Regions from separate parts of the Phytobacter cepae genome, predicted to be linked through region 2. Evidence: predicted binding sites of a transcription regulator. Region 2 holds the regulator's gene; each other region holds the start of a gene.
What was found. The regulator CRP, encoded in region 2, controls carbon source genes, mostly activating them, when cyclic AMP is high. The targets are predictions, from matches to a motif close to ATGTGANNNNNNTCACAT.
Positions count from the first base shown of each region.

Region 1 (4,678 bases), 1.0 Mb from region 2:
TAGGTCTTTCCTGTTGAAATGGGGCGCTCGTCCAGGCCTGATAAGCGCAGCGCCATCAGGCCTTATTGCCGGAGGGTGGCTACGCCTTATCCGGCCTACCACTTTCACGCCCGGTCAGATCAAAGTGCAATCGGGAAGATTGAGCCCAGCAGCATGGCACCGAGGATCGCACCACCGGTAATCGGCTTCTGCCAGAGGTAGAACAGCAGTGCGCCAATCAGAGAGCCGACGCCGATGGGAATCGATGCGGTCATCGCGCTGAGGATAATTAACGGCCCCAGGAAGCGACCAGACGCATTACCCGCCCCCATCATCACGTCCGCCCCGTAGGTGGAATCGCTCTGGTTGATGGTGAACTTACGCGCCAGGATGATGATGTAGCCAATCGCCAGACCAATCACCAGGCCGGTCGCCAGCGATGCCATGAAGTTGGTCACCGGGAACATAATCCCTGCGCCCAGCAGCAGGGCCGGAACCCCTAAGCCCACGCCAGTCTGGATCGCGCCGCCAATATCCAGGATCCCCACCAGTGATCCTTCGATGATGCGGGCAAACAGGAAACTCGCGCCAAAGGCCGCCACCGCGCCGTAGGCGCCGGTATCAATGCCCGCTTTCAGCATCGCCACAAAGGCCACTTCGTTAAACGCCCCGATGCCATAGAGGTAGTACATGTGCGTCCCGGCGAACACGCCGGAAGAGAGCAGGCCAACAAAGATCGGAAATGACCAGTCGGCATACCAAAAACCTTTATTCTGTTCCATCGTCATTCCTTACTTGCCGCTGAGCGAGTTATGAATGAGCTCCAGCCAGTTCGGCGCGCTCAGGTGGAAGGACTCGATCATCTTCAGATCGAAGCCACGGAAGAAGGCGCTCAGCACAAACAGGGCCACAATGGCACTCATCATCACTTTGGTGACACGGTTCCAGCCGCTCTCTTCTACCCCTTTACCAATCAGGATGCCCAGCACCAGGCCCGGTACGGCATTGCCCATGATGAGCTGCGCCGCGCCGCCAAACACGGTGGCCCAGAAGCCGGATTTCTTCCCTGCATCAATTGCCGCGAGCCAGAAGATAACCGGCATCACGGTGTTCACCAGCAGGTTGGCCGCGGGCACCAGCACTTTGACCGCCGTGACCTGCAATGCCGCCGGCACGGAGGAGGCTGTCAGGTTGAGGAAGGTCACCACGATCATGCCGATCAGGCCGCAGGCGATGGCCATCTTTTTCGGATCGTGAAGGGTTTCACCGACGTTGCGGTTTTTCACCATCAGGGCCGCCGCGCCCCAGTTAGGGATGATGCGATGATCAACGTCCTGGGTGAAAGATCCTGCCGCCACGGACGAAGCCCAGGCGTTAAAGAAGAAGCCTAAACCAAAGGAGAAGTGCGAAGCCGGATCCCCTTCGCAGGAGTTCAACTCGCCGAGAGTACGAAATGCGCCCATCCCTTGCGTGGTTGGCGCATGAAACATGCGTGCAGCCCCAGCGCCCACGCCGACGCCCACGAGGCCGCCGATGATGAGCGATTTTATTAGTATGATTAAGAACATCAGTCTGCCCTTTCAGTAAAAGTCAGCGTTGCGTAACGAAATCCACCTTGTCGAGATTGATGGCGGTCACGTTGACGGTGACGTCCAGCTCCACGCTGTACGCACGTCTTTCCCGACGCAGAAAGAGGAACAAAAATGCCTCTTTCCGTGCCGTTTCCTGCGCATGAACAACCTGCACATCCTGTGGCTCAATACGCAGTAAAATATGCGGCGACGCTTTCATCACCGCGGCCTGAACGTGGTTCAGCGCATCGGAGAAGGCGCGCGCTTTGCTGTCGCCTTTGCCGTTAACCCTGACCGTGGTGGTGAACTGTTCTTTCATGGTTATGCGCCGTATTTTTTCTGCCACGCCTGCACCAGACGCTCGCCTAACTCTTCTTTGTCCATAAAACCGAAGCCCAGCACATTGCAGCCTTCGTTAATGGCGGTCACACCCTCGTCGACCGAACGCATGCCGTATTTGGCTTTGTAGCCATATTTGGTCTGCGCGGTGATGGCACCCGCGCCACCGCTGCCGCAGAAAGAGATGCCGAAGGTGGCATTTTCCGCTTTCATCATGTCGCCGAGCTTCATGTCGGCAGCCACGCCCGGCACGACGACGGCACGGCCGCCCGCTTTTTCGACCCCTGCTGCCACTTTCTGGCCTTTACCCAGGCGGTCGCCAATCACGACGGTAATCTGTTCCATTTTTCGCTCCTTACAGGTTCTCTTTTGCCACTTCGAAGTGCACCGACAGCAGCCAGGCTTCTTCTTCCGGGAGGTTGCCGAACTCCGCCACCACGTCACGCGCGAGGTTCATGGATTCCGGCGAAATTTCATCAAACAGGCTGGCATCTACGTCCGGCAACGGCTCGCCGGTAACGGACCGGTGTGCCATGGCGCGAACGTGAGAGGTCAGCATTTGCTGCTGCACCGCGTTAGGCACGATGCCGTGATGACCAAGCAGGGCATATACCTGCGTCAGCATGCGTTCGGCCAGGGTTGCCGTTTGCTCAGCCCAGTCTCCAGCGTCGTTCATTACCGCTCCGTTATTCACTCGTCTTACCCCGTTGATGGCCTGGAATAAAACTAACGTTGCAGGTTAAGAGTTTGTAGCGAGGAGTTTTCCACTTCGAAGTGGAAAGGCGAGAGGCTTTAGTGATCTGCACCACATAAATGGGTGACCTGAGGATTTTTGACTCTACGACGGTCACATCTTTGCCCAAAAGATGCGGAAATGAGCCCGGTCGTAAGCATAAAAAAAGTGAGCGTCGAAGGAGAAAAGTGTGAAGTGATAAGGGTTTCTTATGTGATAAATCGTACCCAGCCGATCGAGGTTATCTAACGCGCACCGGATTCCTGGCGCAGAGCGTTAAGAAAGAAGTCGATAAAAGACGATACCGCAGGCAGCGGCGGCCTGACCGGTAAGCGCAGCAGATGCATGGGCCGTTCAGGCGGCGCATATTCCGCTAACACACGGCATAGTCGCCCCTCGTCAATGTCACGCTGTAGCGTCAACGTCGAGTGCAGCACAATCCCCAGCCCGGAGAGCGCCGCCTGACGGATAGCCTCACCGGAATCAACCATCAGCCGGGGGGTGACTGGCACCTCATGCTGGCCCTCTGGCCCTTGCAGATGCCAGCGGTGATCCGACCGCCACTGGCTGAAGCTGATACAGTGGTGCTGTTTTAATTCATCAGGCGTGGACGGCGAGCCATGGCGTTGCAGGTACGCCGGCGAGGCCGCAAGCAGCATGCGGTAGGGTGGGAGCGGCAGCGCAATCATCCCGTCATCGTTGATGCTGCCAATCCTGACCGCCAGTTGAAAGCGCTCTTCAATCAGGTCCACTTTGCGGTCGCTCAACACCATTTCGGCATCCACGCCGGGGTGCTGTTGCAAAAAACGGGAGAGAATGGGGGTCAGGACATGATGCCCGTAAGTCACGGGCGCGCTGATGCGCAGCCTCCCCGTCACACTGTCGTTGAGGTGGTTAGCCAGCCCGTCCGCCTCGCGAACGGCCGCCAGGATTTGCAGGGCGTACTGATAGAAACGCTGGCCCGCCTCCGTAAGGCCCTGTCGACGTGTGGTGCGGTGAATGAGCTGGCAGCCGGTGCGTATTTCCAGCTCGCGAACATGTTTACCGACCATCGCCGGCGTGATGCCCAGCACTTCTGCCGCCGCCGTAAAGCTACCCGTTGTCACCGTACGTACAAAGGATTCCACGCATTTAATGTAGTCCATGCCACCTTCCATTCTAAATTATGGCTATCAAATCATGATACCAAAGTGCGCTTTATCCGCACCTTCGCGGCGAGAATAATGAGTTTATTCTTGGTTATCAGGTCATTTTATTATGCAATCTTTGGTTTTTGAGGATTTTGGTTCTGCCGAGGTGCTCTACCTGCGCGAAACCGCCACGCCCTCGCCTGGGGAGGGCGAGATGCTGGTAGATGTCGCGGCTGCCGGGCTGAACTTTGCTGATGTTTATCGCAGGCAGGGGCGTTACCCCCTGGCAGGAAAAGCCCCCTGGACCGCGGGGTATGAAGGTGCCGGGCGGGTGGTAAACGTTGGCGCAGGCGTGAGCGGCTGGCAACCGGGGGATCGCATCGGCTTTACCGATGTACCGTTAGCGCATGCCAGCCACATCCTCGTTCCGCAAACGCATGCTATTCGCCTGCCGGAGGGCATTACTGAGGTACAGGCCGCCGCCGTGCTGCTGCAAGGATTAACCGCCGATTATCTGATTCATGACGTGCTCCCGGTGTTACCGGGTATGCGCGTTGCCGTGCTGGCGGCTGCCGGTGGGGTTGGACGTTTACTGACCCGAATGCTGGTGCACCGTGGAGTACAGGTGATTGCCGTCGCATCAAGTCAGCAGAAGCAGGAGATTTGTCTGGCCTGCGGGGCAGACACCGCGGTGGGGTATGACAACTGGCACACGTATGCTGCCGGCAGCGATATCGTCTTTGACTCTGTTGGCAGCACTTTGCTGCAAAGCCTGGAAGCGGTAAAAGAAGGGGGGCGGGTGGTGCTGTTTGGCATGTCAGGCGGGACAATTCCGCCGGTTAATCCTGCGGATTTCTTGCTGAAATCTTCGGGCATCCTGGGCGCGGATCTGTGGTCCTATCTCACCTCACGGCAAGAGCGGCAGC
Region 1 covers NZ_CM135107.1:4,574,412-4,579,089, forward strand. The annotation lists gene ACUY4Q_RS21415 (amidohydrolase/deacetylase family metallohydrolase) at 1-1, opposite strand, end outside; gene ACUY4Q_RS21420 (DUF4310 family protein) at 120-761, opposite strand; gene ACUY4Q_RS21425 (DUF4311 domain-containing protein) at 771-1,547, opposite strand; gene ACUY4Q_RS21430 (DUF4312 family protein) at 1,570-1,869, opposite strand; gene ACUY4Q_RS21435 (SFCGS family glycine-rich protein) at 1,872-2,234, opposite strand; gene ACUY4Q_RS21440 (glycine dehydrogenase) at 2,245-2,583, opposite strand; gene ACUY4Q_RS21445 (LysR substrate-binding domain-containing protein) at 2,868-3,767, opposite strand; gene ACUY4Q_RS21450 (quinone oxidoreductase family protein) at 3,880-4,678, shown strand, end outside.
Region 1: a site for CRP is predicted at 2,683-2,700, ahead of ACUY4Q_RS21440 (glycine dehydrogenase). Genes of this name have one in related genera too.

Region 2 (4,678 bases):
CTTTACCGATGCCATCGACTACTATCGTCAGTGCAGCGCGATGCCGTTATTGAATAAAATTGCCTGTCCAACGCTGATTATTCATGCGAAAGACGATCCTTTCATGGACCATCACGTTATTCCCGACTCTGCGACGCTCCCCGCATGCGTAGAGTACCAACTGACTGAACATGGCGGGCACGTTGGCTTTGTGGGTGGGACGCTCCTGCGCCCGCAAATGTGGCTTGAGAAACGTATCCCCGACTGGCTGACAACCTGGCTGGAAGACTAAGATGATTATTCCCTGGCAAGACCTGGATCCTGAGACGCTGGACAACCTTATTGAAAGCTTTGTCTTGCGCGAAGGCACTGATTATGGTGAACATGAGCGCGCATTTGCACAAAAAGTCGCTGATGTTAAACGCCAACTCAAAAGCGGCGAAGCCGTACTGGTATGGTCTGAATTACACGAAAGCGTCAACATTATGCCGCGTGCTCAATTTCATGATTAACAACGCGTAAAGCGAAAACATCGCAAACGTCTGGAGTCGCTATGTCTGCTAAACATCCGGTTATTGCTGTAACAGGCTCCAGCGGTGCGGGAACCACCACCACCAGCCTTGCCTTTCGTAAAATTTTCGCCCAATTGAATTTGCACGCCGCTGAAGTGGAAGGCGACAGCTTTCACCGGTATACACGCCCTGAAATGGACATGGCTATCCGCAAGGCGCGCGATTCAGGTCGCCACATCAGCTACTTTGGCCCGGAGGCTAACGACTTCAGCCTGCTGGAGCAGACGTTTGTCGATTATGGCCATACCGGCACCGGCCAGGCGAGAAAATATCTTCATACCTACGACGAAGCGGTGCCATGGAATCAGGTGCCAGGAACCTTTACCCCCTGGCAACCGCTGCCGGAACCGACGGATGTGCTGTTTTACGAAGGCCTGCACGGCGGGGTGGTGACGCCGCAGCATGATGTGGCGCGCCATGTGGACCTGCTGGTCGGCGTGGTACCGATTGTGAATCTGGAGTGGATGCAGAAGCTGGTTCGCGACACCGGCGAACGCGGTCATTCCCGTGAAGCGGTGATGGACTCCGTGGTACGTTCAATGGAGGATTACATCAACTTCATTACGCCGCAGTTTTCCCGCACGCACATCAACTTTCAGCGCGTTCCCACCGTGGATACATCGAACCCCTTTGCCGCCAAAGTCATTCCATCGCTGGATGAAAGCTTTGTCGTCATTCATTTCCGTAATCTTGAAGGGATTGATTACCCCTGGCTACTGGCAATGCTGCAGGGTTCTTTTATTTCTCACATGAATACAATCGTGGTGCCGGGAGGCAAAATGGGGCTGGCGATGGAGCTCATCATGACACCGCTGGTTGAACGGTTGATGGAAGGCAAGAAGATTGAGTGATATCAGTCCCCTCTCCCCGTGGGAGAGGGTCAGGGTGAGGGCATCAGACCGCACAATGCCCTAAACCCGTCAGCCTTCGATCACTTCAAACGAATGCGTGATATTCGCCGCTTTCTCCAGCATCAACGCGACTGAGCAATACTTCTCGGCAGAGAGATCCACCGCACGGGATACGGCCGCCTCCTTCAGTGCCTTACCCGTCACGATAAAGTGCAGATTGATGTGGGTGAACAGGCGCGGCGCCTCTTCCCGGCGCTCAGAAGTGAGCTTTACTTCGCAATCCGTCACGTCATGACGGCCTTTCTGCAATATAGAGACAACATCAATCGCGCTGCACCCGCCTGCGGCCATCAGCACCATTTCCATCGGGCTTGGCGCTTTATCGCCCGAATTACCGTCCATCAGAATCTGGTGCCCGGAGGCAGATTCACCAAGGAACGTTAAACCTTCGACCCATTTCACACGAGCATGCATTTTATTCACTCCGGCAATGTCACTTTCTCTACAGATTACGCGCACATAAGAAAACTCGCAATGGAAGGCGACCTGCGTCAAGCTGAAGCGAGACACCAGGAGACAGGCGGCAAAACCTATGCTAAAACAGTCTGAATGCTACAGTGATACATTGATGTAATGCATGTACGCAGAGGACATCACATCTTAGAGCCCGCAGACATGTCTGACGGCGCACTTCCCAGGTATCGGGAAGACAGATTGCAACCCCAGTCACAGGGCGCAGATCCTGAGACTGGAGCCAGCTTATAACAGAGGATAACCGCGCATGGTGCTTGGCAAACCGCAAACAGACCCGACTCTCGAATGGTTCTTGTCTCATTGCCATATTCATAAGTACCCGTCGAAGAGCACGCTGATTCACCAGGGTGAAAAAGCGGAAACGTTGTACTACATCGTAAAAGGCTCAGTGGCTGTGCTCATCAAGGATGAAGAAGGGAAAGAGATGATCCTCTCTTACCTTAACCAGGGCGATTTTATTGGTGAACTGGGTCTGTTCGAAGAAGGTCAGGAGCGCAGTGCCTGGGTACGCGCCAAGACCGCTTGTGAAGTGGCCGAAATTTCCTACAAAAAATTCCGTCAGTTGATCCAGGTAAACCCGGATATTCTGATGCGCTTGTCCTCGCAGATGGCACGCCGCCTGCAGGTCACCTCGGAAAAAGTCGGCAACCTCGCCTTCCTCGATGTGACAGGCCGTATTGCTCAGACGTTACTGAATCTGGCGAAACAACCCGACGCAATGACCCACCCGGACGGTATGCAAATTAAAATAACCCGTCAGGAAATTGGTCAGATCGTGGGCTGTTCTCGTGAAACCGTTGGCCGCATCCTGAAGATGCTGGAAGATCAGAACCTGATCTCCGCTCACGGTAAAACTATTGTCGTGTACGGAACACGTTAATCTCTGAGCGGCGCATTGCTTCTGGCAGTGCGCCGTTTTTGTTTGCCTCATGTGGCGCAGGCTGATTTACCACCCCGAAATCAACTATGCACTGCGACAAACGCTGGTGTTATGCCTGCCTGTGACCGTTGGCCTGATTGCCGGTCGACTGGATTTAGGTCTGCTCTTCTCGTTAGTTCCCGCTTGTTGCAACATAGCTGGTCTCGACACACTGCATAAACGCTTCTTCAAGCGCGTGATCATTGGCGGTTCGCTCTTTGCTGGCAGCAGCCTCGCGGTGCAATTCCTGCTTTTCGAAAACGTTCCTCTGCCGCTCATTCTTACCCTGCTGGCGCTGACGCTGGGCGTCACGGCGGAAATCAGTGCGCTGCACGGCAGGTTGCTTCCCGCCTCGCTGATTGCCGCCATCTTCACGCTGAGTCTTGCGGGAAATATGCCGGTCTGGGAGCCGCTGCTGATCTACAGTCTTGGCACGCTATGGTATGGCGCCTTCAACGCCTTTTGGTTCTGGCTGTGGCGAGAGCAGCCGCTGCGCGAGTCATTAAGCCTGCTGTATCGTCAGCTCGCTGATTATTGCGAGGCCAAATACAGCCTGCTGACTCAGCATGCGGACCCGGAAAAAGCCCTCCCCCCACTGCTGGCACGTCAGCAAAAAGCAGTGGACATGATTAGCCAGTGTTACCAGCAACTGCATATGCTGGCGGCTAATCAGAACAGTGATTACAAAAGATTAAGGCGGGTTTTTCAGGTGGCGCTGGACCTACAGGAGCATATCTCCGTCAGCCTGCATCAGCCGCAGGAGGTGCAGGAACTGGTAGAGCGTAGCCATGCCGAAGAGGTCATTCGCTGGAACGCGCAAACCGTGGCGGCGCGGCTCCGGGTCATTGCGGATGACATCCTCTATCATCGCTATCCACAGCGCTTCAATATGGACAAGCAGATCAGCGCGCTGGAGAAAATCGCCCGTCAGCATCCGGACAACCCGGTAGGCCAGTTCTGCGCCTGGCACTTCAGCCAGATTGCCCGCGTGCTGCGCACCCAACGTCCGCTCTATATTCGCGATCTTATGGCCGAAAAGCAGCGACGATTGCCGCTGATTCCGGCACTCAAAAGCTATCTCTCGTTTAAATCCGCTGCGTTAAGAAACGCCGCGCGGGTAAGCGTCATGCTGAGTATTGCCAGCCTGATGGGCAGCGCGCTACATCTGCCGAAACCCTACTGGATAATGATGACGGTGATGTTTGTCACCCAGAACGGCTACGGAGCAACGCGGGTACGCATTCTGCACCGGGCGGCGGGGACCATGGCGGGGCTTATTATCGCCGGCGCCACGCTGCACTACCACGTGCCGGAAGGCTACACGCTGGCCACTATGCTGATTGTCACGCTGGTCAGTTACCTTATCATTCGCAAAAGCTACGGTTGGGCCATGGTGGGCTTTACCCTGACGGCGGTATATACGCTCCAGCTGCTGACGCTGAATGGCGATCAATTCATCGTGGCCCGGCTTATCGACACGCTGATCGGCTGCCTGATTGCCTTCGGCGGCGTCGTCTGGCTCTGGCCGCAGTGGCAAAGTGGTCTATTGCGCCGTAATGCTCATGATGCGCTGGAAACCTATCAGGATGCCATCCAACTTATTCTCAGCAACGACCCGCAGGCCACTCCGCTCGCATACCAGCGCATGCGTGTGAACCAGGCACACAATGCGCTATTCAACTCGCTTAATCAGGCGATGCAGGAGCCCGGCTTCGATACACGCTATCTGTCAGACATGAAATTGTGGGTTACCCACAGTCAGTTTATCGTTGAGCACATTAACGCAATGACCACGCTGGCCCGCGAGCACACTATGCTCACCC
Region 2 covers NZ_CM135107.1:459,426-464,103, reverse strand. The annotation lists gene ACUY4Q_RS02125 (hydrolase) at 1-271, shown strand, start outside; gene ACUY4Q_RS02120 (YheU family protein) at 273-491, shown strand; gene ACUY4Q_RS02115 (phosphoribulokinase) at 533-1,402, shown strand; gene ACUY4Q_RS02110 (OsmC family protein) at 1,472-1,876, opposite strand; gene crp (cAMP-activated global transcriptional regulator CRP) at 2,184-2,816, shown strand; gene ACUY4Q_RS02100 (YccS/YhfK family putative transporter) at 2,866-4,678, shown strand, end outside.

Region 3 (4,678 bases), 1.3 Mb from region 2:
TGCTCAAAAGCCTCAATGCTCTCCTCAACGGCGCGATCCTGTTTATTGGCCACGATAATGTCGGCGGCGGCTAACTGATCGCGAAAATTCTCGTTATTGAGGGCTTTTTCATCCAACAGCTGACGGGGGTCAAGCAGACATAATGTTGCCCGCAGATCGATCCAGGGTTCATAAACCGGGGCGGTAAGCATATCGAGGATCTGTTTCGGATGGCCGAGCCCGGTCGGTTCTATCAGCAAGCGGTCTGGTTTACCCTGACGCAGGAGCGTATTGAGCCCTACCTGCATCGGCAATCCATTCACGCAGCACATGCATCCACCGGGGATCTCTTTGAGCAACGCACCGCTGTCAGACAACAGCGCCCCGTCGATACCGACTTCGCCAAATTCATTGACCAGTACGGCCCATTTTTCATGCTCGGGTTTATTTGCCAGCAAATGCAGAATAGAGGTGGTTTTACCGCTACCAAGAAAGCCGGTAATAAGGTTGGTCCTGGTCACATGCACTCCATGATTACGCACAATCGTTTATGCAGTAATCCTGGCGAAAAAGTGCAGAAAAGAGAAGGGAGGGAGTAGAGAAAGGTCCCTCCACTCCCTTTAAGGGCAAAAAAAGTTAACGCGTAAGCAGATTGTGTACCGCAGCTCGCGCACCTTTTTGCACCAGTTGTTCCCAGGCTGACTGGACAGCGTTTACAAACGCTGGCTCGGCAGGAAGGTCTGAACCGAAGATTTCGCTCAGGGTCAATAAGGCGACTACGCGCTCCTGTTCGCTACTGGTGTCGACGATGGCACGGATTTTATCCGCCAGCGGGTCGCGCACATCAATGGTGTTCCCGGCATCATCAGTGCCGCTGACATAACGCATCCAGCCCGCCACGCCGAGCGCCAGCAATGACCAGTCGCTGCCGCGCTGAAGATGAATACGAATACTTTCCAGCATGCGCTGGGGAAGTTTTTGGCTGCCATCCATCGCAATTTGCCAGGTGCGGTGTTTCAGTGCCGGATTGGCAAACCTTTCGAGCAGGCTCTCGGCATAGGCCTCAAGATCAACGCCGCTGATGCTTAGTGTCGCTGCCTGTTCACCCAGCATCAGCTGGCGTGCCGCCGCACGATAATCATCATTCTGCATACAATCCGCAATATGGGCGAAGCCTGCCAGATAACCCAGGTAGGCAAGGAAAGAGTGGCTGCCATTCAGCATACGCAATTTCATCTCTTCCCACGGGCGCACATCCTCCACCAGCTGAACGCCAGCGATTTCCCATTCCGGGCGTCCGGCAACAAAATCATCTTCTATAACCCACTGGATATAAGGTTCGCAGCTAATGGCCACCGGATCGGCAACGCCCAGCACCGATGTTATTTCAGCCAGCGATTCGTCAGTGGCGGCAGGAACAATGCGGTCCACCATCGTGGAAGGGAAGCTCACCTGCTGATTAATCCAGTCGGCCAGCTCTGCGGATCGTGTTTGCGCCATACCGAGTACCGCATGTTTTACCACATGACCATTGTCCGGAATGTTATCGCAGGAGAGGACGGTGAAGGGCGGCAGCCCACGATCGCGACGGCGCGATAAGGCTTCAACCAGAATCCCTGGTGCGGAATGGGGCTCGGCAGGATTCTCCAGGTCATGGGCGATACGTGGCTGAAGCAGATCCAGTTTGCCGGTGGCCGGATCGATGCAATAGCCTTTTTCGGTAATCGTCAGCGACACAATCGCCACCTGCGGTTCGCAGAACTTTTCAATGATAGCCGCCAGAGAATCCAGCTTCGCATTCAGGCATTCATTTACCACACCAATAATTATGGCCTCATTACCGGCAGCCCCTTTTTCCAGCACGGTGTAAAGATGATCCTGCTCGCGCAATTGTGTCATCAGCTGGTCGCCGCTAAACAGGCTGATTTCGCAAATACCCCAGTCTCCGCCCTGGGCGTTCAGTACTCTGTCGGTCAACAGCGCCTGATGGGCGCGATGAAAAGCGCCAAAACCGAAATGAACAATACGAGAACGTAAGGACCGACGATCGTACTGGGGACGCTTTACCGAATCGGGGAGCGTAGCGGAGGCAATGGTCTGCATAAATGACACCTGATTAACCAATTATTAACAATATGCAGTGTAAAGTTATATGACAGCAAATTAAATTGGTGTGCCTTAAATATCCGGGGAATGTGAGCTGGATCAATCATTGCTGGGCGCGGGGTTGGACCCGGTAACGGAAACATGTATGGTAGTCGTCATCAGTGTTTCTGTATTGGTATAACAACTTTTGAGGGTGAGGCGATGGAACAAACCTGGCGTTGGTACGGACCGAACGATCCGGTGTCTTTAGATGATGTACGGCAGGCGGGCGCAACCGGCGTTGTCACCGCCCTTCATCACATTCCCAACGGTCAGGTCTGGCCGGTCGAGGAGATTAAAAAACGCCAGGCGCTGTTGGCCGAAAAAGGGCTGGTCTGGTCGGTAGTAGAAAGTATCCCTGTCCATGAAGAGATCAAAACCCATTCGGGTCAATATGACACCTGGATTGCGAACTATCAGCAAAGCATTCGTAACCTGGCTGAATGTGGCATCGACACCGTTTGCTACAACTTCATGCCTATTCTGGACTGGACCCGTACCGATCTCGAATATCAGCTACCGGACGGGTCGAAAGCGCTGCGTTTCGATCAGATTGCTTTTGCCGCCTTTGAAATGTACATCCTGAAGCGCGAAGGCGCGCAAGCGGATTACAGCGAAGAAGAGCAACAGCAGGCGCAGGCTTATTTTGAAGCAATGAGTGCCGCAGAAATCGACAAGCTGACGCGCAATATCATTGCTGGTTTGCCGGGTGCGGAAGAGGGCTACACCCTGGAGCAATTCCACGCACGCCTTGCGGAGTACGATGGCATTGATAAAGCGCAGCTGCGTGAAAACATGGCTTATTTCCTGCGTGCCATTGTTCCGGTTGCAGAAGCCTGCGGCTTGCGTCTCGCGGTTCATCCTGACGATCCGCCGCGTCCGATTCTGGGCCTGCCGCGCATTGTCTCCACGCTGGAAGATATGCAGTGGCTGAAAGAGGCGGTAGACAGCATCAATAACGGTTTCACGATGTGTACCGGCTCTTATGGTGTTCGCGCCGATAATGACCTGGTGTTGATGGTCAATACCTTTGGCGACCGCATCCACTTTACGCACTTACGTTCCACCTGCCGTGAAGCGAATCCGAAGACCTTCCACGAGGCTGCGCACCTTGGCGGTGACGTCAACATGGTCGCGGTGGTTGATGCAATCCTGCGTGAAGAGCAACGTCGTAAAAAAGCCGGCGACCTGCGGCCAATTCCGTTCCGTCCCGATCATGGTCATCAGATGCTGGACGACCTGCACAAGAAAACCAACCCGGGTTATTCGGCCATTGGGCGACTGAAAGGGATGGCGGAAGTGCGCGGCGTGGAGCTGGCGCTGAAGATGACCAAATATCCTGAACTTCTGTAATGACCTTGCCTGGTGGCGCTGCGCTTACCGGGCCTACAAAAAAACCGGCCAATGAGCCGGTTTTTTTATGTGTGTTTCTGTAGGCCGGGTAAGGCGAAGCCGCCTCCCGGCACAAACAGTGCACGATCAGTCAGCGCGACCCATATACCGTTTTTCTTCGATATGGATGCGAATCTTTTCACCAGCGGACAAGTACTCCGGCACCTGTACCACCAGGCCGGTGGTCAGGGTCGCAGGTTTGTTACGCGCACTGGCTGAAGCGCCTTTGATGCCCGGTGCCGTTTCAACGATTTCCAGGTCAACCGTCTGCGGCAACTCCAGCGCCAGCAGCTGGCCGTCCCAGGTCAGAACCTGCATGTCCGGCATGCCGCCTTCCGGAATAAACTGCAGCTCTTCTTCAATTTGATCTTTGGTGAAGATGTACGGGGTGTAATCTTCTTTGTCCATGAACACGTATTCGTTGCCATCGATGTAGGAGAAATCGACATAACGACGGGTCAGGGTCACGGTATCAACAATATCATCGCCTTTAAAACGCTCTTCCACTTTCAGCCCGGTGCGGACATCGGCAAAACGCATTTTGTACAGCGTCGCAGCACCACGGGCGCTCGGTGCCTGAATATCAATATCTTTTACAATCAGCAGTTTGCCGTTGTAATTCAGCACCATACCTTTTTTGATCTCATTCGCTCTTGGCATCGCGTAAATCCTGTGAATTTAAAATAGAGAAAATATCGCGACAAATTACTCGCGAGGACCTTCGCAGGCAAGCGGAATCGCTGAGTTTTGCGTTTATACCCGTCATACTTCGGATCGCAGAGGCACGGGCGATGTTTGCTTGCCTCTGTCTGCTATCCGTAACGCGAATTCTTTAGGGTCCAGTGATGAAAGATGTTAGCGTGGCGGCCAGTCTACTGAAGAGTTGTCATTATGGAATGCCGCCCGGATTGCGGGGCCTGTTGTATTGCCCCCTCTATATCAAGCCCGATCCCCGGGATGCCGCAGGGCAAGCCTGCTAATACCCGCTGCGTCCAGCTGGCAGACGACTTTAAATGCAAAATTTTTACCTCGCCGCTGCGCCCTAAGGTCTGTTCCGGTCTCCAGCCCAGCCGTGAGATGTGTTTTAACCATCGGGATGACGCCATAACTTTTCTTATCACCCTTGAGGAAGAGACGGCCCCTTAGCGAGTGCTGACGGCTG
Region 3 covers NZ_CM135107.1:1,728,153-1,732,830, forward strand. The annotation lists gene ACUY4Q_RS07990 (CobW family GTP-binding protein) at 1-500, opposite strand, end outside; gene ACUY4Q_RS07995 (mannitol dehydrogenase family protein) at 616-2,082, opposite strand; gene uxuA (mannonate dehydratase) at 2,287-3,477, shown strand; gene yeiP (elongation factor P-like protein YeiP) at 3,604-4,176, opposite strand; gene ACUY4Q_RS08010 (YkgJ family cysteine cluster protein) at 4,408-4,662, shown strand; gene ACUY4Q_RS08015 (bifunctional transcriptional activator/DNA repair enzyme AdaA) at 4,634-4,678, opposite strand, start outside.
Region 3: a site for CRP is predicted at 2,173-2,190, ahead of ACUY4Q_RS07995 (mannitol dehydrogenase family protein). Genes of this name have one in related genera too.

Region 4 (4,678 bases), 420 kb from region 2:
GGCAAGCAGTGATAAAAAACGCTTCGCGCTCTCCGCTGACGGGCTGCGCATTCGCGCGGTGCAGGGACACTCGACGGCTAAAGTCGATATAACGTTCAGCGAAAAAAGACCGCCGGACACCTTGTACCACGGCACTGCCAGTCGTTTTCTTGCTTCGATTCTTGCCGAAGGTCTGACCCCGCAGTCGCGACAATATGTGCATCTCTCTGCCGATCGGGAGGTGGCGATTCAGGTGGGGCAGCGTTACGGTACGCCGGTTGTCCTGGAAATTAATGCACTCGCGATGTTTGAGCAGGGGCATCAGTTCTTTCAGGCAGATAATGGCGTGTGGCTGGTCCGGCAGGTTGCAGTGGAATTTATTGGTCAGTGATGCTGGAACGCCTGCTGGCGCTTCGCTTACCAGGCCTACAGGCGCTTGCGCCGGCATTCGGAAAACAAAAGCCTCCAGGCGGAGGCTTTTTTCAGAGTTAGCGCTCAGGAATAATTAAATCCCCGCGTACCACGCAGGAACCCAGCACGCTTTTGGTTTTTTCATTGAGCCACGCCACAATGCGCGCCGCCATGGCATCCATTGAGTACTCAATGGCCGGTATTTTCGGTATGCCCGGCAAATGCAACGAACCGGCGAGGCTGAAGACCATGATGTCCCCCGGCACGGATTTATTGAACGCCTGCAATTGCGGAATGACCCGCTGGGCTTCCTGTTCGTCAGCCACCAGCAAGGCATTGAAATTCAGGGTGGTGGCATTATTGAGCAGCACCTGCAGCGCCACGGACGATGAGGTATCGTCCATGAAAATCAGATTGCGATTAAACGGCAGGAAATTGTTTTCCAGCGCGTGTTTATAACCGAGCAGCACCTGATCGGCAGAACCGCGAGCATCCGGGTGAATCAGTGCGATTTGTCTTCTGCCCTGGCTTATCAGGAAGTTGCACGCGGTTTCGGCAGCAAAAGCGTGATCAAACTGAATACTGTTGGGCGTATCCGATTCTGCACAGTCCACCAGAATGACATTGTCGTCGCTGATATCGAGCGGAAAACGCGCACCGATAATCAGGATGTCGTCGCACAGGCCGCAGGTCAGTTCATCCAGCGCGTTCATCACACCCGCTTTGGTATTCGCAAAGCGCAGCAGCAGGTGCTTTTGACTCTGGCTGAGGTGTTTTTCCAGCGCGTAGAGATAGCCCGTTGTCTGGTTGATATTTTCCTGGGCGCAGATAACGCCAATGCACCCTGTCGACTGACTCAGTAAGGACTGGGCGATAACATTAGGCCGGTAATTCAGCTCATCAACGGCTTTTAATACGGCGAGGCGACTGGCTTCCTTGACCCCGCGCGAACCACTCAACACCCGTGAGACTGTGGCTTTGGACACCCCAGCTAAACGCGATACGTCGTTGATTGTAGACATCTTTCTCCCCTGACAGACGACTTCATTGCGCCTGCAAAAACCAAGTACCACAACGGTTCATAATATAACCATCCGAAGTATATCCTTTTCTTTTTTTCATGGAAACCGATTTTCCGTTTGGACTCACTTGCTATCAAAAAAGCGTTAAATTCCGTGACCTGAATCCAGAAAAAAGACCTTATATCATCGAGATTTTGATGACTATCACACTTCTCTTGCGATCAAATGGAAACCGGTTTCCATATGTTATCCAATCGTCTCCGCAATAACTTTTTACATTCGAGGATGGTAACGATGTTCAGGATTATGTTGTGTTGCTCCGCAGGGATGTCCACCAGCTTGCTGGTGCGGAAAATGTTGGATGAGGCGAAGGAGCGGAATTTACCGGTCGAGATCGACGCCTTTGGCGTTGCCGAGTTTGATACGCAATTTCCACGATATCAGGTCGTGCTTCTCGGACCGCAGGTCAAATATATGTTAAACACGCTGTCAGAAAAGGCCGCTGCCGCCGGCATCCCAGTGCAACCCATCAATCCGATGGACTACGGGATGCAGCGTGGCGATAAAGTACTGGACTATGCCCTGTCGCTGATCGAAGCGGCGCACTAAAAGGTGAACCCATGAGTTCGTTATATCAGTCAATGATTGGCGTTATTGAGCAGTCCATTACCCCGCTGGCGGGCAAACTCGGACAGCAGAAGTACGTTATCGCCATTCGCGATGGCTTCACGGCCGCCCTGCCGTTCATGATCATCGGCTCGTTTATGCTGGTCTTTATCTTCCCGCCGTTCTCACCGGAAACCACCAACGGTTTTGCGCGTGGGTGGCTGGATTTTTCCACGCAGTACCGTGAACAACTGATGTTGCCTTTTAACCTCAGCATGGGCGTGATGACGTTCTTTATCTCGGTGGGCATTGGCGCCAGCCTGGGTCGCCAGTTCAATCTGGATCCGGTGATGACCGGCTTACTGGCATTTATGGCCTTCCTGCTGGTTGCGGCACCCTACCATGAAGGGCAGATCTCCACACAGTATCTCTCCGGCCAGGGCATCTTTACCGCACTGCTGACGGCAATTTACTCTGCCCGCGTCTATGCCTGGCTCAAGCAGCACAACGTGACCATTAAGCTGCCGAAAGAAGTCCCGACCGGCGTGGCACGTTCATTCGAAATCCTGATCCCGGTACTGGTGATTATCGGTACGCTGCACCCGCTTAACCTGTTTATTGAAGCACAAACTGGCATGATTCTGCCGCAGGCGATCATGCACCTGCTGGAACCGCTGGTCTCGGCGTCTGACTCCCTGCCTGCGATTCTGCTGTCTGTTCTGTTGTGCCAAATCTTCTGGTTTGCCGGTATTCACGGCTCGCTGATTGTTACCGGCATCATGAACCCGTTCTGGATGGCAAACCTCTCTGCAAACCAGGCAGCACTGGCGGCTGGCGCAGCACTGCCCCACGTCTATCTGCAAGGTTTCTGGGATCACTACCTGCTGATTGGCGGCGTAGGCTCGACGCTGCCGCTGGCCTTCCTGCTGCTGCGTAGCCGCGTACTGCATCTGCGTACCATCGGAAAAATGGGCGTGGTGCCGAGCTTCTTTAATATCAACGAACCGATTCTGTTTGGCGCGCCGATCATCATGAACCCAATGCTGTTCCTGCCATTCGTCTGCGTCCCGCTGGTGAACGCCGTACTGGCTTACGGTGCGACCCGCATGGGCTGGCTGGCACAGGTGGTTTCGCTGACGCCGTGGACCACGCCTGCGCCTATCGGTGCTTCCTGGGCTGCCAACTGGGCGCTGAGTCCGGTAGTGATGTGCCTCATCTGTATGGTGATGTCCGCCCTGATGTACCTGCCGTTCCTGCGCGCTTATGAGCGCTCATTGATGAAAACCGAAGAACAAAAAGCGCAGAGTAGCGCACCGATGGCGGAAACCGTCGGCAGTAACTGAACAAGGAGAGAACCATGAAATACGCATTTCCTGAACACTTCTGGTGGGGCAGCGCCTGTTCCGCACTCCAGACCGAAGGGGAAAGTACACAAGCGGGAAAAAGCGCAACCACCTGGGATGCCTGGTATGCCAGCCAGCCCTGGCGCTTCCACGGCCAGATTGGGCCACAGGATACGTCGACGTTTTACCAGCACTGGCGTCAGGATATCGCGCTGTTAAAGCAACTCAACCATAACAGTTTTCGGACTTCGTTGAGCTGGGCGCGCCTGATCCCGGACGGTACGGGCGAGGTGAATCCGCAGGCGGTGGCGTTTTATAACGACGTTATCGACGAACTGTTGGCGCAGAACATTACGCCATTCATCACCCTGTTCCACTTCGATATGCCGATGGTGATGCAGGAGAAAGGGGGCTGGGAGAGCCGCGAAGTGGTCGAGGCTTTCAGCCGTTACGCCCAGATCTGTTTTGAGCTTTTCGGTGATCGGGTTAATCACTGGTTTACCTTTAACGAGCCGATTGTGCCGGTTGAAGGCGGCTATCTGTATGATTTCCATTACCCGAACGTGGTGGACTTCAAACGTGCGGCCACCGTCGCGTACAACACCGTTCTGGCACATGCCAGCGCCGTGCGAGCGTTCCGTACCGGGCACCATGCCGGAGAAATTGGCATCGTACTGAACCTGACGCCCTCCTATCCGCGATCGCAGCATCCGGCGGACGTGAAGGCATCACATCATGCCGATCTGCTGTTTAACCGCAGTTTTCTCGATCCGGTATTGCGTGGCGAGTATCCCGCGGACCTGGTGGCGCTGCTTAAGGAGTACGGCCAGCTTCCCGCCTGCCAGCCGCAGGATGTGGCGCTAATTGCAGAAGGCAAAATCGATCTGTTAGGGATTAACTACTATCAGCCGCGCCGCGTGAAGTGTCGGGAAAATGCGGTTAACCCGGATTCCCCGTTTATGCCCGAATGGTTGTTTGATTATTACGAGATGCCGGGACGCAAAATGAACCCCTATCGCGGCTGGGAGATTTATGAACCCGGTATTTACGATATCCTCGTAAACCTTCGTGATAATTATGGCAACCCGCGCTGCTTTATTTCTGAAAATGGCATGGGCGTCGAAAACGAACAACGCTTTATTGAAAACGGTCAAATAAACGATCAATACCGTATTGCGTTTATTTCGGACCATCTGAAATGGCTGCATAAAGGGATCAGCGAAGGGTGTAATTGCCTTGGCTACCATATGTGGACATTTATTGATAACTGGTCATGGTGTAATGCGTATAAAAACCGCTACGGTTTTGTGCAATTAG
Region 4 covers NZ_CM135107.1:34,487-39,164, reverse strand. The annotation lists gene ACUY4Q_RS00195 (RNA 2'-phosphotransferase) at 1-370, shown strand, start outside; gene ACUY4Q_RS00190 (LacI family DNA-binding transcriptional regulator) at 468-1,412, opposite strand; gene ACUY4Q_RS00185 (PTS sugar transporter subunit IIB) at 1,707-2,021, shown strand; gene ACUY4Q_RS00180 (PTS sugar transporter subunit IIC) at 2,033-3,361, shown strand; gene gmuD (6-phospho-beta-glucosidase GmuD) at 3,376-4,678, shown strand, end outside.
Region 4: a site for CRP is predicted at 1,605-1,622, ahead of ACUY4Q_RS00185 (PTS sugar transporter subunit IIB). Genes of this name have one in related genera too.